4 regions of the Variovorax sp. YR566 genome follow, and region 1 is predicted to be linked to each of the others. Evidence: predicted binding sites of a transcription regulator. Region 1 holds the regulator's gene; each other region holds the start of a gene.
The links. The regulator LexA, encoded in region 1, represses DNA repair genes until DNA is damaged. The targets are predictions, from matches to a motif close to ACTGTATNNNNATACAGT.
Positions count from the first base shown of each region.

Region 2: a site for LexA is predicted at 2,598-2,615, ahead of ACTG4X_RS03640 (ATP-dependent helicase). Genes of this name have one in related genera too.
Region 3: a site for LexA is predicted at 4,083-4,100, ahead of recA (recombinase RecA). Genes of this name have one in related genera too.
Region 4: a site for LexA is predicted at 3,965-3,982, ahead of ACTG4X_RS23770 (PA0069 family radical SAM protein). Genes of this name have one in related genera too.

Region 1 covers NZ_CP197092.1:4,117,863-4,125,037, forward strand. Annotated here, with positions in the region: gene lpxK (tetraacyldisaccharide 4'-kinase) at 1-847, shown strand, start outside; gene ACTG4X_RS19320 (Trm112 family protein) at 828-1,010, shown strand; gene kdsB (3-deoxy-manno-octulosonate cytidylyltransferase) at 1,007-1,780, shown strand; gene adk (adenylate kinase) at 1,915-2,571, shown strand; gene ACTG4X_RS19335 (asparaginase) at 2,620-3,585, opposite strand; gene lexA (transcriptional repressor LexA) at 3,659-4,342, shown strand; gene ACTG4X_RS19345 (hypothetical protein) at 4,482-4,847, shown strand; gene ACTG4X_RS19350 (D-2-hydroxyacid dehydrogenase family protein) at 4,938-5,945, shown strand; gene ACTG4X_RS19355 (MFS transporter) at 5,942-7,117, shown strand.
Region 2 covers NZ_CP197092.1:765,934-773,108, reverse strand. Annotated here, with positions in the region: gene hpf (ribosome hibernation-promoting factor, HPF/YfiA family) at 1-133, opposite strand, end outside; gene ACTG4X_RS03640 (ATP-dependent helicase) at 465-2,585, opposite strand; gene corA (magnesium/cobalt transporter CorA) at 2,813-3,799, shown strand; gene ACTG4X_RS03630 (YoaK family protein) at 3,877-4,629, shown strand; gene ACTG4X_RS03625 (5'-methylthioadenosine/adenosylhomocysteine nucleosidase) at 4,631-5,401, opposite strand; gene ACTG4X_RS03620 (ABC transporter substrate-binding protein) at 5,405-7,036, opposite strand; gene ACTG4X_RS03615 (dipeptide ABC transporter ATP-binding protein) at 7,072-7,175, opposite strand, start outside.
Region 3 covers NZ_CP197092.1:11,072-18,246, forward strand. Annotated here, with positions in the region: gene ACTG4X_RS00070 (amino acid ABC transporter ATP-binding protein) at 1-47, shown strand, start outside; gene ACTG4X_RS00075 (transporter substrate-binding domain-containing protein) at 80-892, shown strand; gene ACTG4X_RS00080 (mandelate racemase/muconate lactonizing enzyme family protein) at 898-2,007, shown strand; gene ACTG4X_RS00085 (polyketide cyclase) at 2,017-2,445, opposite strand; gene recX (recombination regulator RecX) at 2,429-2,887, opposite strand; gene recA (recombinase RecA) at 2,930-4,036, opposite strand; gene ACTG4X_RS00100 (MarR family winged helix-turn-helix transcriptional regulator) at 4,183-4,668, shown strand; gene ACTG4X_RS00105 (response regulator transcription factor) at 4,732-5,403, shown strand; gene ACTG4X_RS00110 (sensor histidine kinase) at 5,459-6,901, shown strand; gene ACTG4X_RS00115 (sporulation protein) at 6,915-7,112, opposite strand; gene ACTG4X_RS00120 (biotin--[acetyl-CoA-carboxylase] ligase) at 7,118-7,175, opposite strand, start outside.
Region 4 covers NZ_CP197092.1:5,055,094-5,062,268, forward strand. Annotated here, with positions in the region: gene ACTG4X_RS23750 (GspH/FimT family pseudopilin) at 1-168, opposite strand, end outside; gene ACTG4X_RS23755 (type IV pilin protein) at 165-635, opposite strand; gene ACTG4X_RS23760 (LysR family transcriptional regulator) at 1,030-1,962, opposite strand; gene ACTG4X_RS23765 (MarR family winged helix-turn-helix transcriptional regulator) at 2,295-2,849, shown strand; gene ACTG4X_RS23770 (PA0069 family radical SAM protein) at 2,846-3,940, opposite strand; gene ACTG4X_RS23775 (GbsR/MarR family transcriptional regulator) at 4,061-4,654, shown strand; gene ACTG4X_RS23780 (thiol-disulfide oxidoreductase DCC family protein) at 4,713-5,135, shown strand; gene ACTG4X_RS23785 (SAM-dependent methyltransferase) at 5,171-6,127, shown strand; gene ACTG4X_RS23790 (SRPBCC domain-containing protein) at 6,171-7,175, shown strand, end outside.

The sequences.
Region 1 (7,175 bases):
CGTCCCGGTGATCGTGGTCGGCAATGTGATTGCGGGCGGGGCCGGCAAGACTCCGGTCGTCATGGCTGTTGTCCGGCATCTGCAAGCTCGGGGATTTCGGGTCGGCGTGGTGTCGCGCGGCTATGGCCGCCGCACCGATGACTGCCGCGAAGTGCTCGGCGACAGCGATCCGCAGGATGTCGGCGACGAGCCTGCGCTGATTCACCATGCCACAAGGGCGCCGGTGTTCGTGGCACGCCAGCGCATCGATGCTGCGCGGGCGCTGCTCGAGCGGCATCCGGCCACGCAGGTCATCGTCAGCGACGATGGGCTGCAGCACCTGGCGCTCGCGCGCGACATCGAGATCTGCGTGTTCGACGACCGGGGCATCGGCAACGGCTGGCGGCTGCCCGCGGGTCCGTTGCGCGAAGCCTGGCCACGCCGATGCGATCTGGTGCTGCACAGCGGGGCACAGCCGGCCTTTGCCGGGGGCTATACGGCCACCCGGGCTCTCGCGCACGATGCGTTGGGCAGTGACGGGAAGCGTGTGCCATTGGCTGCCCTTGCGGGCCAGCCCGTGACCGCACTGGCGGCGATCGCACGGCCCGAGGCCTTCTTCGACATGCTGCGCGCGCGCGGCCTGACGCTCGCCGACACCATTGCATTGCCCGATCACTTCGATTTCGAGGATTGGCAGCGCCCTGCTGGCACTGCGCATACCCTCATCTGCACCGAAAAAGACGCCATCAAACTGTGGCGCAAGGCGCCCGATGCGCTGGCCGTGCCGCTGGAGTTCGCGCCCTCCGCGGATTTCTTCGCCGCGCTCGACGCAAAGCTATCATCGCTCGATGGATATCAAGCTGCTTGAACTGCTCGTCTGCCCCGTCACCAAGGGGCCGCTGACCTGGAACCCCGAGAAGCAGGAGCTCTGCTCGCGCAGCGCGCGCCTTGCCTATCCGGTGCGCGACGGCATTCCGGTGCTGCTCGAAAACGAAGCACGCACGCTCTCCGACGAAGAGCTCGGGCTGTGAGCTTCACCGTTCTGGTGCCGGCGCGCCTGGCGTCGACACGGCTTCCCAACAAACCCCTGGCCGACATCGCCGGCGTGCCCATGGTGGTGCGCGTGGCGCAGCGCGCCAGCGAATCCGGCGCGGCGCGCGTGGTGGTCGCCGGCGACGATCCTTCCATCATTGCGGCATGCCAGGCGCACGGTGTCGAGGCCATCCTCACTCGTCAAGACCATCCCAGCGGCACCGACCGGCTGGCCGAGGCCTGCGAACTGCTGGGCCTTGACGGCGACGATATCGTCGTCAACGTTCAAGGCGACGAGCCGCTGATCGACCCCGCGCTGATCGACGCCGTCGCATCCACGCTCGCCACCCATGCGGAAGCCGCGATGAGCACGGCCGCCCACGAGATCGACTCTGTCGGCGACTTCATGAACCCCAACGTGGTGAAGACCGTGCTCGATGCACAGGGCAACGCCATGTACTTCAGCCGCGCACCAATCCCGTGGTGGCGCGACGGCTCCGCCAACGGCGCGGCGCCTGCGGTACTGCCCACCCCTGCCCCGCTGCGCCACATCGGCATCTACGGTTATCGCGCGGGCTTCGTGCGGCAGTTTCCGTCACTGCCACCGGCTCCCGTCGAGGCGACCGAGGCACTCGAACAGCTGCGCGCGCTGTGGCACGGCCATCGCATCGCGGTACACGTGAGCCATGTCGCGCCCGGACCGGGCATCGACACGCCCGAAGACCTGGCGCGCGTACGCGCCGTCTTCGCCGCCGCGCCCCCCGCCTGAGGCGCCCTCATGCCTGCGCGGGCGGCTGGAATTCTTCGAGGGCACGCGTGCTATCCTCGACGCAACTCCGCCTTGCCCAGCCCTCGGGCCGACGCTCGGCGCGACACAAAATCTAAGAACCGTCCGAGGACACCATGAGACTAATTTTGCTGGGCGCGCCCGGGGCGGGCAAAGGCACGCAAGCGGCCTTCATTTGCCAGAAATACAGCATTCCCCAGATTTCGACCGGCGACATGCTGCGCGCCGCCGTCAAGGCCGGCACGCCGCTCGGGCTACAGGCCAAGGCCGTCATGGACGCAGGCGCCCTCGTCAGTGACGACCTGATCATCAATCTCGTCAAGGAACGCATTGCGCAGCCCGATTGCGCAGCCGGCTTCCTGTTCGACGGTTTCCCGCGCACCATCCCCCAGGCCGACGCCATGAAGGCAGCTGGCGTCAAGCTCGACTACGTGCTCGAAATCGACGTGCCCTTCGGCGACATCATCGAACGCATGAGCGGCCGCCGCTCGCACCCGGCATCGGGCCGCACCTACCACGTCAAGTTCAATCCGCCCAAGGTGGAAGGCAAGGACGACGTGACCGGTGAAGACCTGATCCAGCGCGAAGACGACAAGGAAGAAACCGTACGCAAGCGGCTCGACGTGTACAGCCAGCAGACACGCCCGCTGGTCGACTACTACTCCGCCTGGGCCAAGACCGACCCGGCCGCCGCGCCGAAGTACCGTGCCATCAAGGGCGTGGGCACGGTTGACGAGATCACGCAGCGTGCGCTGGCTGCACTGAGCAGCTGATCCTGATCTGATTTCCGAAACCGCCCCTTCAACGGGGCGGTTTTGTTTTCACCCCAGCAGTTCCAGCATCAGCGCGATGCGCGCCTTCACGGGCGTCAGCGCACCCGCATCGCGGAGCTGATCCCCGGCCTTCGGCAGGATGCGTCCATTCGCGCAGCGAGTAGCTCGAACCACCACGACGCCCGCGTCCTGCGCCTTGAGCGCTGACGCTTCCAACGCATGGTGCAGGGTGCCGTTGCCGGTGGCGGCGAGGACCAGCCCGCGCACGGGATCGGCGGCATTGGGCTGCAGTAGCGCTTCGATCACCGCGCCGCTGGCGCCGGCATGGCTCATGACGATCTCGACGCGGGGCCACTGCACGCTGGTCGCCTCGAAGAGCTTCGACGCCTGCGACGCCGATCCCTCAGGCCACTCCCGGACACGGCGTACCTCTCCTTCCTCGACGTAGCCGACCGGCCCCGCATCACCTGAAGCAAAAGCATCGAGTCGGTAGGTGTGCACTTTCTGGATGTCGATGCCGCTGTGGATTGCGCCGGCGCACACCACGGTCACGCCCCGTGCGCCTTCCGTCGCGGCAACGCTGATGGCGTCGCGCACGTTCTGCGGTCCGTCGGGCGCCAGTGCGGTGGCCGGGCGCATCGCGCAGGTGAGCACCACGGGCTTGGACGGAGCCAGCACCGAGTGCAGGAAGAACGCCGTCTCTTCGAGCGTGTCGGTGCCGTGCGTGATCACCACGCCCGCCACGTCGGCCTGCGCCAACCAGTGTGCACAGCGTCGGGCCAACTGCTGCCAGATGTCGAACGACATGTCCTTGCTGTCGACCTGCGCCACCTGCTCTGCCTCCAGAGCGACGCCCTCGGGCGCCTCGATCCCGCCCAGCAGATCGGCAACGCCCACCTGCCCGGCGGTGTAGCCGATGTTGTCGCCGCTGCTGGCTGCCCTGCCGGCAATGGTGCCGCCCGTTCCCAAAACCACCACACGACGGCGCACTTCAGGCGAAGAGGAATTGACCATGGCTTGTCAACTTTTAAAAACTGGTTAAAAATACAGGTACTGGATATCTAGCCAGTGCCGCAAGGAACCACATATGCAGTTCGCCGTGAAGCTTACAGCCCGCCAGCAGCAGATCCTGGACCTCATCCAGAGCGCCATCGCACGCACTGGTGCGCCACCCACGCGCGCCGAAATCGCCAATGAGCTCGGGTTCAAGTCGGCCAATGCCGCCGAAGAGCACCTGCAGGCACTAGCCCGCAAGGGCGTCATCGAGCTGGTGAGCGGCACTTCCCGCGGCATCCGCCTCAAGGGCGACGCCCTGCGCTCTCTCAATGAAACGCGCCACCGCGAGGGCGGCCAGTTCTCGCTCTCGCTGCCCGGCATGGCCCAACTGGCGTTGCCGCTCATCGGTCGCGTCGCAGCCGGCTCCCCCATCCTCGCGCAAGAGCACGTCGACCAGACCTATTACGTCGAGAACACGTTGTTCCAGCGCCAGCCCGACTACCTGCTCAAGGTGCGCGGCATGTCGATGCGCGACGCCGGCATCATGGATGGCGACCTTCTCGCGGTGCAAGCCACCAAGGAAGCGCGCAACGGCCAGATCGTGGTCGCGCGCCTGGGTGACGAAGTGACCGTCAAGCGCCTGAAGCGCAACAAGCAGGTCATCGAGCTGCACGCCGAGAACCCCGACTACCCGACCATCATCGTCCAGCCCGGCGAGCCTTTCGAAATCGAAGGCCTCGCGGTCGGGCTCATCCGCAACACCATGCTGATGTAGGCCCCGAGGCCTGCTTTCCGCAACCTCCCTCTCCGGCAGCAACAGGTGGCGGGCGTATGGCGAAGAGTCGCCATCACCCTGTCGCGGCCGATTCAAGAAATCCTGCCTGTGTTCAACCTCATACTTTTTTGGAGTTCACATGGGAATCGCCCTCCTCGCCATCGCTGATTTCTGGATGCCGCTGCAATCGCTGGCCAGCCGCCTGATGCCGGCACGCCGCCCACACCGCAGGGATCACCTCGACGCAGCTGAAACCTCGGCCGGATTGCGTTATGTGGCTGTACGCCCCGCCTGCACTGCCCGCTCCAGCGGCACTGCAACGCCCACAGCACCGGCGCGCCCGTTGCGCGTAGTCCGCGTGGTCGACGGCAAGGGCCAGCAGCACAGCAACCGCGTCGTGATCTCTGGCCGCATGGCCGACGTTTGCGCCGAACTCGACCGGCTGGCAGCACTCGAAACCGCCGAAACCATGGCCACGGCCCCGCGCTCGACACGCCTGCATTGAGCCCGAACACCCCTGCGAGCGGCTGTGGGGGCGGGTATCCAAACGTTCACGGGCACGACATTCCAATGCTGCGAGGCACAATGGCACGCTATGAACATTGTGATCCTCGACGATTACCAGGACGCCGTGCGCAAATTGCGCTGCGCCGCCAAGCTGGACGCGTACGCGGCCAAGGTCTACACCAACACGGTGAAAGGCATCGGGCAACTATCGGTCCGCCTCAAGGATGCCGACGTGATCGTGCTGATCCGCGAGCGCACCCATATCTCGCGCCAGCTGATCGAGAAGCTGCCCAAGCTCAAGCTCATCTCGCAGACCGGGCGCGTCGCCGGGCACATCGACGTCGCGGCCTGCACCGAGCGCGGCGTGGCGGTGGCGGAAGGCTCGGGCTCTCCGCAGGCGCCTGCGGAGCTCACCTGGGCGCTCATCATGGCTGCCATGCGCCGGCTGCCCCAGTACATCAGCAACCTCAAGCACGGTGCTTGGCAACAGTCAGGCCTCAAGTCGGCCTCGATGCCGCCCAACTTCGGGCTCGGCTCGGTACTCAAGGGCAAGACGCTGTGCATCTGGGGCTATGGCCGCATCGGCCAGCTGGTCGCGCGCTATGGGCAGGCCTTCGGAATGCAGGTCGTGATCTGGGGCCGTGAAGCCAGCTGCGCCAAGGCCCGCTCCGACGGCTTCCAGGTCGCGCAGAACCGCCACGAGTTCTTCGCCGCTGCAGACGTGCTGTCGGTGCATCTGCGGCTCAACGAAGAAACCAACGGCCTCATCACGCTGGAAGACCTCTCGCGCATGAAGCCGACAGCGTTGTTCGTCAACACCTCGCGCGCCGAACTGGTCGAAGCCGACGCCCTGCTCGCCGCACTCAACCGCGGCCGCCCCGGGCTGGCCGCCATCGACGTGTTCGAAAGCGAACCGCCGTTGCAAGGCCACGCGCTGCTGCGCCTCGAGAACTGCATCTGCACGCCGCACATCGGCTACGTCGAGCAGGAAAGCTACGAGAGCTATTTCGGGCAGGCCTTCGACAACGTCGTGAGCTACATCAACGGCAACCCCACGAACATCGTGAATCCCGGCGCGCTGCAGGTCCGCCGGTGAGCCGGCCGGCGCCACAGGGTGCGCTCTGGGCGTTGCTCGTCGGCAATTTCGTGATCGGCACGGGCGTGATGGTGGTGCCCGGCACCCTTAACGAGATCAGCGCATCGCTCTCGGTCACGGTCGCCACCGCAGGGCAACTGATCACGGCTGCCGCGGCGGTAATGTGCATCGGCGCTCCGTTGCTGGCCGCTGCGGTCGCGGGCTGGGACCGTCGGCAGCTGCTGGCCATCACCCTGCTCTGGTACGCCGCCGGCCACGTTCTCTGTGCGCTGATGCCGAGCTTCGGCGCCCTGCTGCCGGTGCGCATGCTCACGGTGATCGCGCCGGCCATCTTCACGCCCCAGGCTGCGGCCTGCGCCGGCATGCTGGTGCCGCCCGAGCATCGCGGACGCGCCGTCACCTTCGTCTTCCTCGGCTGGTCGATGGCATCGGTGCTGGGCTTGCCCATCGGCGCGCTGATCGGTGGGCATCTGGGCTGGCGCATGGCATTCATGGCAATCGCGGCGCTCAGTGTCGCGAGCGCGACATCGATCTGGCTCACCTTGCCGAGCGGCATCCGCCCTGCCGCACTGACCGCCGAAGCATGGTTGCGTGTGCTGCGCAGCCCGGTGCTGATGGGCATCGTGTCCGTCACGGCGCTGCAGGGCGCCGGCCAGTTCGTGTTGTTCAGCTATTTCGGGCCGATCCTCAAGCAGAGCTTCGGCGCCGACGCCACCACGCTGAGCGTGATGTGGGCGCTGTTCGGCGTTTGCGGGCTGATCGGCAACATGGTGGTCAGCCGGTACATCGACCGCGTGGGTGCCGGCCGCATGGTGCTGATCACGACCGTGCTGATCGCCTCGAGCCTTCTGGTGTGGCCACTGGCCTCCACGCTCGCCTGGCTGGCCGTTGTGCTCGTTCCCTGGGGCCTGGGTTGCTTCGCCACCAATTCGGCCCAGCAGGCCCGTCTGGTGGGCCTGGCGCCCGCGCTCGCGCCGGGCTCGGTAGCGCTCAACAGCTCCGGCATCTACACCGGCCAGGCCGTGGGCGCCGCGCTTGGCGGCTGGCTGCTCGCCAACGATGCGGGCGCCTGGATGAGCTGGGCCGGCCTGGGCCTGGTGCTGATCGCCATTTCGCTGAGCGTGGCTATCGACCGCAGCCGCGCCGCGCAGCCTGAAAACGCCTCCGCGTAAAACCCGTCACGCCCCGTCCGCACGGGGCTGCAAAATCGAAGCCTTCGACAGCAGCATC
Region 2 (7,175 bases), 3.4 Mb from region 1:
TTTCCACCGTGAGGATCACCTTCACATCGACAACCTGGTCGAAATGTCGGGTGATCCGGTCCAGCTTGCTCGTGACGTAGGTGCGCAAGGCAGGGGTGACGTCGAGGTGATGACCGCTGATCGTCAAATTCATGAATGACCTCCTGGAATTGACGGTTGGGGAAATGGCCGCGCTACGGAATGCAGCGTGGCCGGCGAAAAACGGGAGTTTTGAGAGGGGGAACGCGGGGAAGGGAAGAAGAGGAAAGAGGGGTGGGTCGATTCACTATGCCCAAGCTGTCACGGTATTGCAATACCTGAGTTGCCCGGGGTTTTGCGGCTTCGTGCGCAGCTTTTCACACGCTAGCGAATCAATAGCAGCTGGCGCTCGCGGGGCAGGCGATGCGGCGCTTCGGGAACAAATGTTTCAGCCTCGGTCCACGTGTGACCCTGCCACCGGAAGGGCCAGCGGCCCGCTCAGCGATTCAGCGCCAGGCCGCGCGCATCCGGTTGCGCAGGTCGATCACCGCGCTCGGTGGCGGCACGGCCGGCGGGCGCACCGGCGCAGGCGGCCAGGTCTGCTGCTCGAAGCCTTCGAGATCGGCATCGGCGATGAAGCGCGTGCGGTTGGCATACAAGTGCCGGTCGCCGCGCGCCGCCTGCTGCGTGATGTGGAAGCGCTGCGGTATCAGCAGGTGCAGGTGGTCGCGCGCCCGGGTCATTGCCACGTACAGCAGCCGGCGCTCTTCTTCCAGCTCGTGCGCGCTCTGCGCTACGTCGGCCGGCAGGCAGCCGTCGACCACGTTGAGCACGTGCACCGAATTCCACTCCTGCCCCTTGGCCGAATGGATGGTCGAGAGGATCAGGTAGTCCTCGTCGAGCAGCGGCGGGCCCGGACGGTCACTGGTGGCTTCGGGCGGGTCGAGCGTGAGTTCGGTGAGGAAGCGTTCGCGCGAGGCATACCCGGCCGCGAGCCGCGCCAGTTGCTCCACGTCTGCGCGCCGCACGCCGGAGGTGTCTTCGTACAGCCGCTCCAGGTGCGGCAGATACCAGTCCATTGCCAGCTCGACATCGGCCGGCCACTTCAGCGCGGGTGCGCGCAAGGCGGCGTAGGCCTCGGCAAAGTCGGCCCACTGCGCGCGTGCCGCGGAAGGCGGCACAAAGTCGCGCACCGCTGCGGCGGGGTCGGCCGCCTGGTCCATTGCATCGAGCAGGCGCGCGCCCGTGACAGGGCCGATGCCCGGGATCAGCTGCGTCACGCGAAAGCCCGCCATGCGCCCGCGCGGGTTCTGCGCAAAGCGCAGCACCGCGAGCAGGTCTTTCACATGCGAGGCCTCGAGAAACTTGAGCCCGCCGAACTTCACGAACGGGATGTTGCGCCGCGCCAGTTCGAGTTCGAGTGCCGCGCTGTGCGTCGAGGTGCGGAACAGCACCGCCTGCGACTTCAGTGCGAGCCCGCCCTCGCGGTGCGCCAGCACCTTGTCGGCCACCCAGCGCGCCTGCCCCGCTTCGTCGGGCACGAGCACCAGCAGCGGCTTGCCGGCCGAGGGCTTGTCGGTCCACAGCGTCTTGGCATGCCGCTCGGCCGCATGCGCGATCACGCGGTTCGAGACATCGAGGATCGGCTGCGTCGAACGGTAGTTGCGCTCCAGCGTGACCACGCGCGCGGCCTGCGTGAACTGCGACGGAAAGTCGAGGATGTTGCGCACCGTCGCGCCGCGAAAGGAATAGATCGACTGCGCGTCATCGCCCACCACTGTCACGCCGCGCCCGTCGGGCTTGATCGCGAGCAGGATCGAAGCCTGCAGCAGGTTGGTGTCCTGGTACTCGTCGACCAGCACGTGGTCGAAGCGCTCGCCGATGTGCGCAGCCAGCGCGGGCTCCGCGGCCATCTCAGCCCAGTAGAGCAGCAGGTCGTCGTAGTCGAGCACGTTCTGCCGCTGCTTGGCCTCTACGTAGGCGCCGAACAGCTTCTTCAGCTCGGCCTCCCATTCATCGCACCAGGGAAAGGCCTCCTTCAGCACATCGGCCAGCGGCGCGCGCGTGTTCACGCAGCGCGAGTAGATCGACAGGCAGGTGCCCTTGCGCGGAAAACGATTGACGGTGGAAGACAGGCCCAGCTCGTGACGCACCAGCCCCATCAGGTCTTCGGCATCGCCGCGGTCGTGGATGGTGAAGTTCTCGTCGAGGCCAATCTGCGGCGCGTACTCGCGCAGCAGCCGCGCGCCGATGCCGTGGAAGGTGCCGGCCCACGGCAGCGCGGGCGGGGCTTCGGACTTCAGGCCGAGCGCACGTGCCAGCGCCTGGCCTGCGCGGCGCTCCATCTCCTGCGCGGCACGGCGCGAGAAGGTCAGCAGCAGCAGGCGCTGCGGATCGACACCGCGGGCAATGAGGTGTGCGACACGGTGCGCCAGCGTGCTGGTCTTGCCCGAACCGGCGCCGGCAATGACGAGCAACGGCCGCTCGTCACGCTCGGCAATGGCTGCTCCCACCCCATGTTCGACCGCCGCGCGCTGCGCGTCGTTGAGCGTGGCCAACGCGGCGGCCAGGCGCTCGGCCTGGGTCTTCGCGGCAGCGGAAAAAGCGGGGAGCGCAGCAGTCTGCATGGGCACGACTTTACTGTATGCCCGTCCAGTCCAGCCACCGTGCTGCCATGTGGCCGGTGACATAATCGCGCCTCGCTGCAACCGGAGATTCTTCCCAATGGAAACCGCCCCGTCTCGGCAGCTTTCAACTCCCTTTCACTGACGCGTTTTTCTTAGCGCACGTCGGGCCCGGGAATTGAAAGCGCCCCTCCCTCGCCCATCGTTCAGTCATTCCCGGGAGTGAGCCAATGCTCAACATCTTCACGCTCGCCAACGGCCGCCTCGTTCAGGAAGAAATCGAGGCGCTCGAAGAGCTCTCCAAGTTTCAGCCGATCTGGGTCGACCTCGAGTCGCCCACGCTCGAAGAAAAGCGCTGGATCAAGCAGTACTACGGCCTGTCCATTCCCGAAGACGCGATGGACGAGGACATCGAGGAGTCGGCCCGCTTCTACGAAGAAGACAACGGCGAGCTGCACATCCGCTCCGACTTCTTGATCGACGACGACGAAGACCCGCGCACCGTGCGCGTGGCCTTCATCCTCAACCAGCACAACACCGACCTGCGCAGCCGCGGCGTGCTGTTCTCGATCCATGACGAAGACGTGCCCGTGTTCCGCCTGCTGCGCATGCGCGCGCGCCGCGCACCGGGGCTGATCGAAGACGCCAAGGAAGTGATGCTCAAGCTCTTCGACGCCGACGCCGAATACTCGGCCGACACGCTGGAGAACATCTACGACGAGCTCGAAGTGGCCGGCAAGAAGGTGCTCTCGGGCAATGTCAGCGACGAGCTGGCCGGCGAAGTGCTCGGCGCCATCGCGCGGCAGGAAGACTTGAACGGCCGCATCCGCCGCAACGTGATGGACACGCGCCGCGCGGTCAGCTTCATGATGCGCAGCAAGATGCTCAACGCCGAGCAGTTCGAGGAAGCCCGGCAGATCCTGCGCGACATCGAGTCGCTGGACAACCACACGGCCTTCCTGTTCGACAAGATCAACTTCCTGATGGATGCGACCGTCGGTTTCATCAACATCAACCAGAACAAGACCATCAAGATCTTCTCGGTGGCCAGCGTCGCGCTGCTGCCGCCCACGCTGATCGCCAGCATCTACGGCATGAACTTCAAGTTCATGCCGGAGCTCGACTGGGCCATGGGCTATCCGTATGCCATCGTGCTGATGGCGGCGAGCGCGCTGGTGCCGATGTGGTACTTCCGCCGGCGCGGCTGGTTGAAGTAGCAGCCAGTACAGGGCGCCGCAAGGGGCGCCGGGTGCTAGAGTGGCTGCCGGCCCAGCGCCGCCCCCCGGAGAGCCCCGTGCGCAGACTTCGTTTCCTCACCAACCGCCATCGCGCGCCGTCGACCAACACCGCGCTCGGCCTGCTGCTGGCCTTCAATGCCGGGGCCGTCAACGCGGGCGGGTTTCTCGTGCTGCACATGTACACCTCGCACATGACCGGCTTTGCGTCGCAGCTCGCGGACGGCATGGTGCTGGGCAACGCCACGCTGCTGCTGAACGCGCTGGGCGCGATCCTGGCGTTCCTGAGCGGCGCCGCGGTGTGCGCGGTGCTGGTGAACTGGGCGCGGCAGCACCGGCTGCACGGCGTCTATGCGCTGCCTCTGCTGCTGGAAGCCGCGCTGATGTTTCCGTTCGGACTCGCGGGTGCCATCACGCTGACCTGGGCAACGCCATTCGCAGTGCCGCTCACGGTGCTGCTGCTGTCGTTCATCATGGGCCTGCAGAACGCCGTGGCGTCGAAGACCTCGGGTGGCAGCACGCGCACCACCCACATGACCGGCAACATCACCGACATGGGGATCGAGCTGGGCAAGATGCTCTACTGGAACCGGCGCATGCCGTCGACACCCCTGCCGGTGCGCCACGACCGCAGCAGGTTGCGCCGCTGCGGCGGGCTGGTCGGCATGTTCGTGCTTGGGGGAACGGTGGGCGCGCTCGGCTTCAAGCACGTGGGGTTCGTCTGCGTCGTGCCGCTGGCCGCCCTGCTGCTGGTGCTGTCGATCCCGCCCCTGCTTCGCGACCTTCCGCATTGGCGGCGGGCCACGCCTTAGCTCAAGCCCTTTTCGCGTCCCGACCGGCCAGCCACGCGTTCACGAGCGCGAGGCTGTAGCGACTCGCGACCTCGGCCACGAACCGTGCGAAGTCGCCATGCGCCTCGTCGTCCGCGCGATCCGAGATCGTCCGCATGGCCGCGAATGGCACGCCGTAGCCGTGACACACCTGCGCCACCGCAGCGCCTTCCATCTCGACCGCGAGTGCGTCGGGCAAGCTGAGGCGCAGCGCTTCGCTTTCGGCGGCGGTCGAGACGAAGCGATCTCCGCTCACCAGCAAGCCGCGATGCACCTTCGGCGACTGAAGGTCGAACTCGTCGACAGCCTCTTGCCCCACCAGAGCCACCGGATCACGCAGCGTCACTTCGGCCACACCCGCCAATGCGTCGCTGATCGCAGCATCGGCCGTGAAGCGCGAAAGGCCCAGCAGCGGCACTTCGTATTTCGGAAAGATGGGCGAGGCATCGAGGTCGTGCTGCAGCAACTGCGTGGCAACGACCACGTCGCCGACATTCACCCCCGGCGCGAGTCCGCCCGCGACGCCGGTGAAGACGATGGCCCCGACGGCAAATCGCTCGAGCAGCATCGTGGCCGTGACCGCCGCCGCAACCTTGCCGATGCGCGACAGCACCGCGACCACAGGCTGGCCATGCAGATGGCCGACCCAGAAGTCGCGCCCGGCGATGCGCACGCGCTGCTCGTCGGGCATCTGCGCGAGGAGCGCACTCAGCTCCTCGTGCATTGCCGCGACGATGGCGATGGGCGCGGCCACCTGTTACTTGATGTCCACGCCGTAGAAGGTGTGGCGCCCGAACGGGCTGAGCTTGAAGTCGACCACTTCCTTGCGTACCGGCTTCAGCTGCACCGCATGCGCAATCGTGAACCACGGCGCCTGCTCCTTGAAGATCAGCTGGGCCTTCTTGTAGAGCGCGTCGCGGTCGGCCTGCTTGGTCGTGCTCTTGGCCTTCACCACGAGGTCTTCATACGGCTGGTAGCAGAACTTCGAGATGTTGCTGCCGCTGGCCGACTTGGCCGAGGCGCAGCCCAGCAGCGTGTACATGAAGTTGTCCGGGTCGCCGTTGTCGCCGGTCCAGCCCAGCATGCCCATCTGGTGCTCGCCGGCCTGCAGGCGCTTGCGGTACTCGCCCCACTCGAAGCTCTTGATCTCAGCCTTGACGTTGATCTTGGCGAGGTCTGCCTGCATCAGCTCGGCAATGCGCTTGGCGTTCGGGTTGTACGGGCGCTGCACCGGCATGGCCCACAGGTCGGTCGAGAAGCCGTCGGGGAAGCCGGCCTGCGCCAGCAGCTTCTTGGCGGCTTCGGGATCGTACGGGTCGTCCTTCACGGCATCGTTGTAGGACCACATGGTCGGCGGAATCGGGTTCTTCGCGGCCACGCCGGTCGAGAGGTACACGCCGTCGATGATGGCCTTCTTGTTGATGGCCATGTTGATGGCCTTGCGAACGCGCACGTCGTCGAAGGGCTTCTTCGTGGTGTTATACGAGAGGTAGCCGACGTTCAGGCCGGGCTGCTCCAGCAGCTGCACGTTCGGGTCCTTGCGGATCGCGTCGAGGTCGGCCGGGTTCGGGTAGGGCATGACGTGGCATTCGCCCTTTTGCAGCTTGGCCCAGCGCACCGAGGCATCGGGCGTGATGGCGAACACGAGGTCGTCGATCTTCGCCTTGCCGCCCCAGTACTGCGGGAAGGCCTTGAAGCGGATGATCGCGTCCTTCTGGTACTGCACGAGGTAGAAGGGGCCGGTGCCGATCGGGTCCTGGTCGACCTTCTCGGGCGTGCCGGCCTTCAGCATGGCAATGGCGTACTCCTTCGACTGGATGCCCGCGTACTGCATGGCCAGGTTCGCGAGGAACGGCGCCTCGGGCTGGTTGAGCACGATCTTCACCGTGTAGTCGTCGATGCGGTCCACCGTCTTCAGCAGCTTGGGCATGCCCATGTCGTTGAAGTAGGAGTGGTTCTGGCTCGTGACCTTGAAGAAGGGATCGCTCTCCTTCCACTGGCGCTCGAGCATGAAGATGAAGTCGTCGGCGTTGAAGTCGCGCGTGGGCTTGAAGCTCTTGCTCGTGGTGTGCCACTTCACGCCCTTGCGCAGGTGGAAGGTGTAGACCGTGCCGTCGGCGGAGATGTCCCACTTCTCGGCCAGGCCCGGCACGACCTTGGTGCCGCCGCGCTCGAACTCGACGATGGTGTTGTAGACCTGCGTGGTCACGTCGAACGAGGTGCCGGTGGTGTTCATCCCCGGGTAGAAGTTCTCGGGGCTGCCTTCCGAGCAATACACCAGCGTCTTGGCAGACACTGCGCCACAGGCCAGGGTAAGGGCCGCAAGCGCTGTCGGTGCCAGGAGCGCCAGGCTTCGTGAGCGGCGCGAAACGGTGGGCTGGGTCTTCATGTGGACTCCTTGAGACACGGTTGAAAAAGCGAACGTTAAGGGTTCGTCGCCATCGCGATGGCGGCGGAGGGAACATCGGCGCGCACGAGCGGCGCACCGTCGAGGAACTTCTCGGAGAAGTGGCAAGCCACCAGCCGCT
Region 3 (7,175 bases), 3.1 Mb from region 1:
ACCCGCAGACGCCTGAACTGCGCCAGTTCATCGGCACCGGGCTTTGATTTTCTTTTCAGACAACTCCAGGAGACCTTCGATGACTTCTTCCCTCTCGTTCAAGCGCCGCGGCGCGCTGCTGTCCGCGCTCGTGCTGGCCCTCGGCTTTGCAGGTGCGGCGCATGCCGACCAGCTCGACACCATCACCGCCGCCAAGAAGATCCGCGTGGCCATCGACCTCGCAGTGCCGCCCTACGGCCTGAAGGACGAGAAGCTCAACGCCACCGGCTCCGACGTCGAGACCGCGCGCCTGCTGGCCAGGAGCCTGGGCCTCGAGCTGGAGATCGTGCCCACCACCGGCGCCAACCGCATTCCCTTCCTGCAGACCGACAAGGCCGACATCGTGATCTCCAGCATGTCGGTCACGCCGGAGCGCGAGAAGGTCGTCGACTTCTCTGTGCCCTATGCCGCCATCCTGGCCGTGGTGGGCGCGCCCAAGAGCATGAGCATCACCGGCCCGGCCGACCTGGCGGGCAAGAAAGTGATTGCCACGCGCGGCACCACCAACGACCAGGAAGTGACGAAGATCCTGCCGGCCGGCGCGCAGATAGTGCGCTTCGACGACGACGCCACCTCCATCACCGCCGTGGTGAGCGGACAGGCCGACATCTTCGCGACCGCGCCGCCGCTCTTGAAGACCATCAACGAGAAGAACCCGGCCAAGCAGATGGAGCCGAAGTTCACGATGAAGGTCAACATGCTGGCCATCGGCATGCGCAAGAACGAGCCGCGCCTGAAGGCCAAGCTCGACGAGTTCGTGAAGGCGCAGCTCAAGAGCGGCGAGCTCAACACCATCTACAAGAAATTCCACGGCGCCGACCTGCCCGCGGACGTGATGCGCAACGGAGCCTGAGCACGATGGCGAAGATCGACCAGGTAGAGATCGCGCAGATCGACATCGCGCCCAAGATCAAGCGCACCGACGCGATCCAGTCCTTCGTGACGCAGGAGACCGTGATGGTCACCGTGCGCTGCGACGACGGCTCGTCGGGCACGGGCTACACGTACACCATCGGCACGGGCGGCTCGTCCATCGTGGCGCTGCTGAACGACCACCTGGTGCCGCGCCTGATCGGGCGCGACCCGCAGCAGTACGAAGCCATCTGGCGCGACCTGTTCTTCCACACGCACGCGACCGCCGTGGGCGCCATCACCAGCCTGGCGCTGGCGGCCATCGACACCGCGCTGTGGGACCGCAACGCGCGCGCGGCGGGGCTGCCGCTGTGGCGGCTGGCCGGTGGTGCGCAGGCGCGCGTGCCGGTCTACACGACCGAGGGCGGCTGGCTGCACATCGAGCCCGCACAACTCGTCGAGCAGACGCTCGCTGCGAAGGCCGACGGCTTTCTCGGCGCGAAGATCAAGGTCGGCAAGCCGCATGTGGCGCAGGACATCGCGCGCCTCTCGGCCGTGCGCGAGGCCGTGGGGGCGGACTTCGAGCTGATGGTCGATGCCAACCAGAGCTTCACCGTGGCAGAGGCCATTCGCCGTGCGCGCCAGTACGCGCCGCTCGACCTGGCATGGTTCGAGGAGCCGATGCCGGCCGAGCACGTGCGCGGGCACGCGCAGCTGCTGGCGAGCACCAGCGTGCCGATCGCGGTGGGCGAATCGATGTACCACCCGTCGCAGTTCGCGGAATACATCCAGCAGGGCGCCTGCTCCATCGTGCAGGCCGACGTGGCGCGCGTGGGCGGCATCACGCCGTGGCTGAAGATTGCGCACCTCGCGGAGGCGCACAACATCGCGATGTGCCCGCACTTCCTGATGGAGCTGCACGTGAGCCTGTGCGCAGCGGTGCCGAATGCGCGCTGGGTGGAATACATCCCGCAGCTCGATGACCTCACGACGAGCCGGCTGCGCATCGAAGGCGGCCATGCGGTGGCGCCGGAGACGCCGGGGCTGGGCATCGAGTGGGATGCCGAGCAGCTGAAGGCGCGGCGCAAGTTCGCTCCGATCGTGGTGCGCGGCTGAGTCGGTCAGTCAGTCTGCTTCGAGCAGGTTGCGCAGCGCCTGCAGGTCGCGGGCGATCCACTGCGCATCGCGCTCGAAGGCCGCATCGTCCATGTGCGGCTGGCGCAGCAGCGTGAACTGCAGCTCGCAGGCGTCCGGCGCAACGCCGATCACGCGAAACGGCAGGTAGACCTCGGGCACGCCTTCGGGCGCGACCCAGTGGTCGAGCACACCGAGATCGTTGCGCGGCGCGAAGCGCATGCGGGCCTCGCCGCTCTCGGGCGTGCGCACGATCCAGTGGTCGCCATGCGGCACCAGCGCGCTCTTGGCGAGGCCGCTGGCCCAGTCGGGCAAGCGCTTCGGATCTGCCGCCAGCACATAGGCGCGGCGCCATTCGCACTGCACGCGCTGAGTGATGACGCGGGACTGCGCGGCGTGGTCTTCATTCGTCGGTTTCATCGAAATCGCTCCTGAGTACCTTGGACACGACGGCGCCCGAAAAACCGCGCGCCATCAGGAATCGCATCTGCTTGGCCCGCTCCTTCGCGTCGGCGGGCGGCGCGTCGAAGCGGTGGCGCCACAGGGCCGTGGCGCGTTCGACTTCCGTCTCTTGCAGGCTGGCCACCGCTTCTGCGATGGCCTCGGGCGCGATGCCCTTGGCCTGCAGCTCCTGCTTTACCCGCAGCGCGCCCGAGCGGGCAGCGCGCTGGTTGAGTACAGAGGCCACCACGCGCGGCTCGCTGATGAAGTCTTTCGCTGCCAGCTCGTCGAGCGCCTTCGCCAGCGTGCCGGGCTCTTCTTCATGCTTTGCCAGCTTGCGCTCCAGCTCCGCGCGCGAATGTTCGCGCTGGCTCAGCAGGCGCAGTGCGCGGCCTTTGAGGGACGGGGCGTTGAATGCCATTCGGGGGTCGCTCGCGCGGCCCCCGGGGAGCCGCGCTCTGGCTTATTCGCCCTTGTCGGCCTTCTCGGCCTTGGCAGCCTTCTGCGGCTTCTCTGGCGTGGCGCCGGCATCGGCGGCCAACAGCGGGATGCCCAGCGACTCGCGCACCTTGTTCTCGATCTCGCGCGACAGCTCGGGGTTCTCGCGCAGGAACTCTCGGGCGTTGTCGCGGCCCTGGCCGATCTTCTCGCCGTTGTAGGCATACCAGGCGCCCGACTTGTCGACGATCTTGGCGGTCACGCCCATGTCGATGATCTCGCCTTCGCGGCTGATGCCTTCGCCGAACAGGATGTCGAACTCCGCCGTCTTGAACGGGGGCGAGACCTTGTTCTTCACCACCTTCACCTTGGTTTCGTTGCCGATGGCCTCGTCGCCCTTCTTGATGGTGCCGATGCGGCGGATGTCCAGGCGCACCGAGGCGTAGAACTTCAGCGCGTTGCCGCCGGTGGTGGTTTCGGGCGAGCCGAACATCACGCCGATCTTCATGCGGATCTGGTTGATGAAGATGACCATGCAGTTGGTCTTCTTGATCGTGGCCGTGAGCTTGCGCAGTGCCTGGCTCATCAGGCGGGCCTGCAGGCCGGGCAGCGAGTCGCCCATTTCGCCTTCGATTTCAGCCTTGGGCGTGAGCGCGGCGACCGAGTCGATGACGATCAGGTCGACGGCGCCGGAGCGCACCAGCGAGTCGACGATTTCAAGGGCCTGCTCGCCGGTGTCGGGCTGGCTGATCAGCAGGTCGGACAGGTTCACGCCGAGCTTCTGGGCGTATTGCACGTCGAGCGCGTGCTCGGCATCGACGAAGGCGCAGGTGCCGGCCTGCTTCTGCATGGCGGCAATGACTTGCAGCGTGAGCGTGGTCTTGCCCGACGATTCCGGGCCGTAGATTTCGATCACGCGGCCGCGCGGCAGGCCGCCGACGCCCAGCGCGATGTCCAGGCCCAGCGAGCCGGTGGAAACCACCTGGATGTCTTCGAGCGCCTCGCCTTCGCCGAGCCGCATGATCGTGCCCTTGCCGAACTGCTTTTCGATCTGGGCCAGCGCGGCTTGCAGCGCCTTGGCTTTTTCACTGTTGGCGACCGAGATGCTTGCGCCCTTGACGACTGCGTCCATGTGGAAACTCCTTGAAAATCAACGGTTTGTGTTGGGTTTCATCCGATCTGCTTTTAACTACAGGCTGGATGCTTGAACAGTAGTGTAGAGGCTGATGGGTTGGCGTAAACCCATTTTTTGGTCAGTTTGCTTTACCATTTGCCGCCATGGCCGAAGCCGCTTTCCCGACCGACCCCGATGCCTGGCGCCAGACCCACCTGGGCCGCCTGCTCGGCCACGCCATGCGCCGTTTCGACGAGCGCGTGCTGGAGCTGATGGCGCACGACGTCGACGTGCCGCTGGCGCTGTCGAACCTCGCGGCGCGCGCGCAGGTGAGCGCGGCGCACATCCACATCACGCGGCACCTGGCGCGCGAGGGCTCGCGCCTCACGGAACTGGCCGAGCGCGCCGGCATGACCAAGCAAGCGATGGGCGCGCTGGTCGACCAGTGCGAAGCCTGGGGCCTGGTCACGCGCGGGCCCGATCCGCTCGACGCGCGGGCGCGGCGCGTGCTCTTCACCGCCGACGGGCTGGCCTGGCTAGACGCCTTCCGCAGCGCGGTGACGCAGGCCGAGAGCGAGTTCCGAAGCAGCGTCGGCGACGAGATCGCCACCGTGGTAACGATTGGACTGGAAGCCTACACAGCGGGCTAGACTCGCCCCAGAGACAAATGTGAACGGCGCCGTTTCGGCGCTCGAACAGGCCGGAGGTGACGCATGCGGATTCTGATTGCCGAAGACGACCAGGTGCTGGCCGATGCCCTGCTGCGCAGCCTGCGCACCTCGGGCGCGGCGGTCGACCACGTGGCGAACGGCTCGCAGGCCGACACCGCGCTCATGACCCATGACGAGTTCGACCTGCTGATCCTCGACCTCGGGCTGCCCAGCCTGCACGGCATCGAGATCCTCAAGCGCCTGCGCGCGCGCGGCTCGCAGCTGCCGGTGCTGGTGCTCACCGCGGCCGACAGCGTCGAGGAACGCGTCAAGGGCCTGGACCACGGCGCCGACGACTACATGGCCAAGCCCTTCAGCCTGCAGGAGCTCGAAGCGCGCGTGCGCGCCCTCACGCGGCGCGGCATGGGCACCACCAGCAACGCCATCCGCCACGGCCCGCTGGTGTACGACCAGGCCGGCCGCGTGGCCACCATCGACGGCAAGATGATCGAGCTGTCGGCGCGCGAACTGGGGCTGCTCGAAGTGCTGCTGCAGCGCGCCGGCCGGCTGGTGAGCAAGGACCAGTTGGTCGACCGGCTGTGCGAATGGGGCGAGGAGGTGAGCCTCAACGCCATCGAGGTCTACATCCACCGCCTGCGCAAGAAGATCGAGAAGGGGCCGGTGCGCATCGCGACGGTGCGCGGGCTGGGCTACTGCCTCGAAAAGATCCAGTGACGACGACGCGGCAGCCGCCACGCGCGGGCGGCGGCACGCCGGAGGACTCGGCGCGATGAAGCTCTTTCAGCGCGCGCAGCGCTCGCTTTTCGGCGAGATCCTCGATTGGATGCTCACGCCGTTGCTGCTGCTGGTGCCGGTGAGCATCGGCGTCACCTGGCTGGTGGCGCAGGGCATTGCCAACGCGCCCTTCGACCGCGCGCTCGAACACAACGTGAAGGCCCTGGCCGAACTGGTGACGGTGAAGGAAGGGCATACGCAGTTCGTGCTGTCGCAATCGGCGCGCGAAATCCTGCGGGCCGACGACGCCGGCCACGTGTACTACCAGTTGCTCGACGGCCACGACACGCTGCTGAGCGGCGAGCGCGACATTCCGATGCCCGGCCTCGACGAGCCGCTGCCGGCCGGCCAGGTGTTCCTGCACAACAGCGCCCTGCACGGCAAGGAGGTACGCGTGGCCTCGATGTGGATCGCCAGCGGCACCGACGACGTGCCGCCCACGCTGCTGCAGCTGGCCGAGACGCGCGAGAAGCAGTCGGTGCTCGCGGCCGAGATCATCAAGGGCGTGCTGCTGCCGCAGTTCGCCATCCTGCCGCTGGCAGTGCTGCTGATCTGGCTGGCGCTGGTGCGCGGCATCAAGCCGCTGTCGGTGGTGGAGGCGCGCATCCGCGAGCGGCGCCCGGGCGACCTGAGCCCGCTCGACGAATCGTCGGTCCCGCTGGAAGTGGTGCCGCTGGTGTCGTCTGTGAATGAACTGCTCGACAAGCTCAACGATTCGATCGGCACGCAGAAGCGCTTTCTGGCCGACGCGGCGCACCAGCTGAAGACGCCGCTCGCGGGCCTGCGCATGCAGGCCGACCTGGCGCAGCGCGAAGGCGCCAACGCCGACGAGCTGAAGCAGTCGCTCAAGCAGATCGGCCGCGCCAGCAAGCGCGCCACGCACACGGTGAACCAGCTGCTGTCGCTGGCGCGCGCCGAAGGCAACAGCGCCAATGCGCACCACCAGCCCTGCGATCTGGCGAAGCTCACCATCGAGGTGGTGCGCGAGGCGGTGCCACGCGCCATCGAGAAGCGCATCGACCTGGGCTACGACGGCGCGGAAGCGGGCGCACCGGGCGTGATGTTCGACGGCAACGCGACGCTGCTGAAAGAGCTGGTGCGCAACCTGGTCGACAACGCGATCAACTACACGCCCTCGACGCCGGAGCGCCCTGGCCTGATCACCGTGCGCGTGCTGGCCGACCCCTTCGGCCACGTGCTGCTGCTGCAGGTGGAGGACAACGGCCCCGGCATCGCCGAGGTCGACCGCGAGCTGGTGTTCGAGCCCTTCTACCGCGTGCTCGGCAACGAGGCCGACGGTTCGGGGCTGGGGCTGCCGATCGTGCTGGAGATTGCGAACCAGCATCGCGCGCAAGTGAAGCTGGAGGATGCGCATCCCGGCAAGCAGCCGCCGGGCGCGCTGTTCACAGTGCGCTTCGAGGGCGAAGCGGCACCTTGATTGACCAGGGGAGTCAGGGCGCAGGCGCGCCCGGCTTCACTTCCTTGCGGATCTGCAGCCACTCGGGGTGGATCTGGCGCGACATGCGCTGCGGCTCTCGCTCGTTCAGCGCGGCCGGAGCCAGGCCGAAGCCGGCAAGATCGCCGCGCGCCCACAAGAAATAGCCGGCATTGGCCAGCAGCAGGACGATGAGGAGCAGGCGCAGCTTCATACGTGTCAGAGGGTCATGCCGCGAGGGCGCACGCTCACTTCATCGCTGGAAATCAGCTGCAGG
Region 4 (7,175 bases), 940 kb from region 1:
GAACCGCAGTCCGTTTTGCAGCGAATCGCTCACGGTGCGAACCTTGTTGTTGTTGATCCACGTCATGAACGAAGGCATGGCCAGCATCGTCAGGATGGCCAGCAGCACGATCGTCACCATCAGCTCGATGAGGGTGAAGCCCGACGTACGGCGCAGATGACCCTTCATGCCGGGCACGCCTGGCCGCGCTTGGTCACCCAGGCCTTGTTGCAGCCCGTCCATCCCGACACTTTGCTGTCGATGGTGGTGGACTGCACCCCGAGCTGGTCCACAAAAAACGTGAACCCGGTGGTCGGGCCACTGCCTACGGCCTGCAGCGTGTAGGTCGTCGAAGTCGCCGCGGGGTCAGTGGTGCAGGACAGCGTGAAATTGCCGACGACATTGGTCCTGGTCGAGGTCGCTGTGCAGGGAGGAACGAAGCTTCCCGTCTTGAGATAGCTCCGGTTGTCCTGGTAGAAGCGCTCCATGTCGGCGCGCATGGCCGACAAGCCATTGGTGCCGTCGACGAGCTGGCCCCGCAGCACGTAGTCGCGATAGCTGGGCAAGGCGAGTGACGCCAGGATGGCCACGATGGCCACCGTGACCATGACTTCGATCAAAGTGAAGCCCGCTGCGCTCAAAGACCGTGTCTGCATCCGCTGTCCACCCTTGCAACAAAGAAAGCCGTTTGCCTCCAGATTGGAGAAACGATGAAAACGAATGAATTGGACTGGCGCTGAAAGACTGGTCCAATTCGAGCAATCCGCAAATTGGCTCCAGATGGAACGAAAATCGGATCGCTAATGCGCATCTCTATTGAGAGATCGCATGTGACAATTGTTTACGATCTTTGTAGTTTCCTACTAGCGCTCGAAATGAAATTCAGCCGCTCAAGTTTCGAGGTAATCGCGACATCGCATCGCGTGAGATGCACCAAAATCAGGCGCATTGCTCCGATATGGGTCGCGCGGGCGCGGGAATTGAGTCGATAGCAGAAATGCAATGCGTCGCCGAATTGCGGCATGCCAATTGGCGCGCCGCGCCCGGTGCTCAGGCCGTCTCTGTCTCCGCGCTGGACAGAGGTGTCCACTCCTGCAGGCTGAGCTTTTCCACGGCCATGTCGACGAACGCCGAGACTGCCAGCGGCCGCTGCTGGCGGCTGGGATAGACGACGCTCAGGCCGCGGCCCGCCCGCATGTATTGCGGCAACACCGGCACCAGCCGGCCGGCGGCCACCTCCGCCGCCGTGAGGATCGACGGCAACGCGACGATGCCGAGTCCGGCGCACGCGGCCTCGCGCAGCGCCACTTGCATGTTGCTGGTGAAGGCCCCTCTCACCCGCACCTCTTCTTCCACGTCGTCAGGCCCCTGCAGGCGCCAGGTGGTGAAATTTCCGGTGTCCGGCGGCTGTGTCACGCACGCGTGCCTGCTCAGCTCCTCCAGATTGGTGGGCGCACCATGCGCCGCCAGATAGGCGGGGCTGGCAAGAAGGCCCCCGTAGCTCGCGAAGATCCTGCGAGCCACGTAGCTCGAGTCCGGCAGGGGCCCGATGCGAAACGCCACGTCGATGCGGTCGGTGATGAGGTCGGCCGGGACGTCGCTGAGAACGAAATCGAGCTGTACCAGCGGGTGCGCGGCGATAAAAGCCGACACCCATTCCATCTCGAAGTATTCGAAGAAGCTGGCCGAGGCCGCCACCCGGATCGGGCCGCTCGGCGCCTGGCTGCCCGCGACGTGCGATTGCCCTGCTTCGATCAGTTTCTCGACCGCCGGGCCGCATCGCTCATGAAAGGTCTGGCCCGCACTCGTCAGCGTCAGCTTGCGGGTCGAGCGCTGCATCAGCCGGGTGCCCAGGCGCGCCTCGAGTTGCTGGATGCGCCGGCTCACCGTTGCCGATGGCATACGCAGCTGCCGCGCCGCCTCGGCAAAGCTGCCAAGGCGCGCAACTTGCACGAACATTGCGACTTCGTTCAGGTCGAGCACGGAGATTCTTTCCTTGAATGCTGAATGCAATACGCTTGCGGCGTGGAAGGTCTTAATTACGTATTTGCTATCAATCGATCACCGATTTGCAATCATTCAAATCCATCCAGATTCATGAATTCCCGCTCATCGCGAGGGAAAATGAAGTCAAGACTGAGCAGCAACTGACCAATTGGCATTGGCAGAGGATTTGTCGGATAAAGTCGCAAATCGGTCGTTGTTGCGGCAATATTCAGGGATTGCGTCTTGGTTATAGACAATAACCAGTAGTTAATCTAATCCATTACCCACCACCAAGGCGGGCTGGCCACAACCTTTCAGTTCCGATTCGCATGCAAGCTTTTCCCAATGCAGATGCCTTGCGCGATCCGCGCTCCCTGGACGACCTGCTCCTGTACCGGCTGTCGCGCGCGGTGCGTGCCTGCAGCGGCATGGCAACCCGCCTGGTCGAAGGCGGCTTCGGCATCACGCATCGCGAGTGGGGAATGATCGGCATGCTCGCGCAGATCGGCGAGATCACCTCCTCCGCATTTGCCGAGCGCCTGCAACTGGACCGTGTGCGCACCTCGCGCGGCCTGCGCAGCCTCAGCGAGAAGAAACTGGTGGAGCGGCGCCAGGATGCGCAGGACGGCCGCGAAGTACATGTGCGCCTGAGCTCCACCGGCCGCGAGCTCTGCGACGCGCTGTTTCCGCGGGTCGCTCGCCTCAACATGGATCTTCTCGACGGCATCGACGCGGAGCACCTCGACATCTTTCTCGAGTGCCTGCACCGGCTCGAATTGCGCGGCAGGGAACTGAGCGCGCTGGGCGTGGTCCCGGAAAAAGCCGACCGCCGCTCGGGCGGCACGCGCCATCGATGGCCCGAGTGCGCGCCTGAGTACGGCTAGAACAAGTTGCCCTGCCCCGCAGCCCCAGGCGGCCGGAACGCGGTGACATCCAGCGGAATGCGCTCGCGGTTGTAGCCGAGGCGGTTCGTGGCCTTCTCGAAGCGCTGGTGGATCAGGTCGGCCCACAGGCCCGAGCCCTTCATGCGCGTGGCGAAGTCGGCGTCGTAGTCTTTGCCGCCGCGCATCTCGTGGATGCGCGCCATGATGCGGTCGGCGCGCTGCGGGTAGTGCAGCATCAGCCATTCCTTGAAGAGTGGCGCCACCTCCCACGGCAGCCGCACCACCGTGTAGAAGGCGCTGCGCGCGCCGGCCTCCCACGCGGCTTCGAGCACCTGCTCCATGTCTTCGGTCACGAAGGGAATCTGCGGCGCCACGCTCACGCCGACCGGCACGCCGGCGTCGGTCAGCGTGCGGATGGTGCGCAGCCGGCGATGCGGCGCAGCGGCGCGCGGCTCCAGCTTGCGGGCGAGTTCGCCGTCGAGCGTGGTCACGGTCACGTATACGGCCACCAGGTGGTCGGCCGCCATGGGCGCGATCAGGTCGAGGTCGCGCTCGATGGCGCTCGACTTGGTGACCAGCGCAAACGGATGCCGCGTTTCCTGCAGCAACTCGATGATCGAACGCGTGAGCCGCAGATCGCGCTCGATGGGCTGGTAGCAGTCGGTGGCAGTGCCGATGGCGATGTAGCTGGGCTTGTAACTCTTGCGCCCGAGCTCGGTGCGCAGCACCTCGACGATGTTGCGCTTGGCGATGAGCTTGGTCTCGAAGTCGAGTCCGGGCGAGAGATTCAGGTAGCTGTGCGTGGGCCGGGCGAAGCAGTAGATGCAGCCATGTTCGCAACCGCGGTACGGATTGAGCGATCGGTCGAAGTAGATGTCGGGCGAGTCGTTCCCGTTGAGCACCGACTTCACGTCCTCGAAGCGCACCTCGGTGGCAATGGGCTGGAGCTCATCGGCCTCGGCCACGCCTTCTTCGAGCGTGCCCCAGCCGTCGTCGAAGGCGTCGCGCTCGTCCTTCGAGAAGCGATGCGCGATATGCGTGGCCGCGCCGCGGCCCTTGATGGCGTGAATGGGGATCCGGGCAGCTGGCATGGCAACTCCTTCGAGGCTGGATTTACTGTTTATTCATACAGTATTCCACTGATTCACTGTTGTTGCCAGTTTTTAAATTTCTCTATTGACAGAAATTTCGTAAATCCTAAACTCGACGCCATGGAACTCACCGACATTCAACGCAAGTTCGTCCTGCACTGGGGCGAAATGGGCTCCATGTGGGGCGTCAACCGCACCGTCTCGCAGATCCACGCCCTGCTCTTCGCACACGGCAAGCCGATGAACGCCGAGGAGCTGTGCGACACGCTCGGCGTCGCCCGCTCCAACATCAGCAACAGCCTGAAGGAGCTGCAGGCCTGGAATCTCGTGCGCGTAACCCACACGCTGGGCGACCGGCGCGACTATTTCGAGACCAGCGTCGACGTGTGGGAGCTGTTTCGCACCGTCGTGCGCGAACGCAAGGAACGCGAATTCGACCCCACCGTACGCGTGCTGCGCGAACTGGTCTCCAGCCCCGACTTCCAGAAAGAACCGGCCGATGCACAGGACCGCATCCGCTCCACCATGGAACTCATGGACAAGCTCGCCACCTGGGCCGACGAAATGCTGCGGCTGTCGCCCGGCACGCTCGACAAGGTGATGACGCTGGGCGCGAGCGTGCAGAGGTTCGTGCGCGGCGATACCGCTGCGACCGGCAAGGGCGGCAAGGACGAAGACCCGGACGCGCACCATGCCAGCCTGCCGATGATCTGAGCCCTTTTTTTGCCCTTTAGTTTCTGTTTTGACAGAAATATCGAGAACCAAAAGCAGCATGAGCCACACCGCCCTTCCTGCCTACCCGCTCACGATCTACTTCGACGCAAGCTGCGTGATCTGCTCGGCCGAAATGGGCAGCCTCAAGGCGCGCGATGCGGGGGGCCGGCTGCAACTGGTCGACTGCTCGCCGCTGGCGTTCAGCAGCGGCCCGGCTCCGCGCGACGCGCTGATGGCGGCCATCCACGCATCGGACGCCGAAGGCCGGGTGTTCGTCGGCGTGCCCGCGATCCGCATCTGCCGCACAGCTGTCGGCTTGTCGAGCGGGAGCTTCCTGCTTGACCTGCCGATCGTCGCGCCGCTGGCCGACCGCGCCTATGCACTGCTGGCGCGCAATCGCTACCGCATTCCGCGCTGGCTGGCCGCAAGGCTCGCCGGGCGTGTCGCGCCTTCCTGCGACGACGGCAACTGCCGCCTCTGAGAACCAACGAACAAGCAACCACCGAGGGAATCGCCATGCCCACCGTCTTCCAGCCCGACTTCCGCGCGCCGCACGAAACGCCCCTGCGCACCCCGGCAAGCCACGCCAGCGCGCCCATCACGACCGAGGACACGCAGGACTACTTCACCGAAGTAGCGACCGACTACAGCGCCTGGAGCCCTAGCTACAACATGCACTTCGGCTTCTGGCGCGCGGGCCTGAACCCGCTGCGGCGCGAAGGCATGCTGGTGGAGATGAACCGCGCGGTCGGCCGTGCGCTGCGGCTCGGCGACGCACAGCCCGGCACCGCGCACCGCCGCTGCGTGATCGACATGGGCTGCGGCGCCGGCGCCACCGCGCGCACGCTGGTCGGCGACGATCCGTCGCTCTACGCCATCACCGTGACCAACGTCGCCGTGCAGAACCGCATTGCCGCGAAGCTCGACGCCGCCGCAGGCGTGGCCGACCGCATGGCGCACCTCGAAGCCGACTACACACGCACCGGCCTGCCCACCGCGCAGGCCGATGGTGCATGGGCCGTCGAAAGCGCCTGCTATGCCGACGGCACCGCCAAGGCCGACTTCATCCGCGAAGCCGCACGGCTGCTGAAGCCCGGTGCGCGGCTGGCTGTTGTCGACGGCTTTCTGCTGCGGCCCCGGCCCGGCCGCCTGGCAAGCTGGCTGCACCGCCTGTGGGCCGACAGCTGGGCCGTGCCCACGCTGGCCGTGCGCGAAGACTTCGTCGCCGCGCTGGGCGAGCACGGCTTCGACGACATCGAGGTGAAGTCGCTGCGCTGGCGCGTGGCGCCCAGCGCGCTGCACATCCCGGTGCTGGCCACCCGCTTCACGCTGGCCGAGCTCTGGAAGGCGCGCGGCAAGCTCAGCCCGTGGCGGCGCAAGCACATCGTGGCCAGCTACTGCGCGCTCGCGCTGGGCATGTTCTGGCGCGACTTCGACTACTGCATGGTCACGGCGAAGCGCCGTGCCGACTGACAGAACGAACAACACAAGCACAACGAGGAGAAGAGGTTTCCACATGAGCAACGACAACGAAGAAAGCAGGCTCTCCGAGCTCGCCCCCGCCGAGCAGGCCGAGCCCCGGCGCCGCATGCCCTTCGCATGGTTCTGGCCGATCCTGGCGGGCGCGCTCGTCGCGCTGGTGCTGCGTGTCGTCTTCAGCGGCGGGCCTGGCCAGCGCTTCTCCCCGATGCTCGGGTCGTTCGTGTACTTCGTGCCCGCCGTGTGCGGCGCGGTCACGGTGTACCTGGCCGAGCGCATCGAGCGGCGCAGCTGGGGCTACTACCTCTGGGCGCCCTGGGTGGCGACAGCGCTGTTCGTCACCGGCACGCTGGCGGTGTTCATCGAAGGCATCATCTGCGCCATCGTCATCATTCCGCTGTTCGCGGTGATGGGCAGCGTCGGCGGCCTGGCAATGGGCATCGTGTGCCGCATCACCAACTGGCCCAAGCCCGCGCTGTACAGCTTCGCCCTGATGCCGCTGCTGCTCGGCGGCATCGAGCCGCAACTGCCCAACCCGGACCAGTTCTCGAACACCTCGCGCACGCTCTTCATCGCCGCGCCGGCCGAGCGCGTGTGGCACGAGCTCAATGCCGCGCGCGACATCCGCCCCGCCGAAGTCGGCGACGCATGGGCCTACCGCATCGGCGTGCCGATGCCGGTGTCTGGGGTGACCGTCGACACGCCCGAGGGCCGCGTGCGCCAGGTGCAGTGGCAGAAGAACGTGCACTTCGAAGAAATCGTCACCGAGTGGCAGCCCAACCGCCTGCTGAAGTGGCGCTTTCGCTTCTCGCCCGACTCCTTCCCCGCCGGTGCGCTCGACGACCACGTGATGATCGGCGGCCAGTATTTCGACCTGCGCGACGCCACCTACACGCTGACCCCGCGTGAGGGCGGCACCGAGCTGCGCGTAGAAGTGTCGTGGCGCCTGAGCACGCGCTTCAACTGGTATGCGGACCGGGTCATGCAGATGCTGCTCAATGACGCCTCGGAGAACATCCTGCGCTTCTACAAGGCGCGCAGC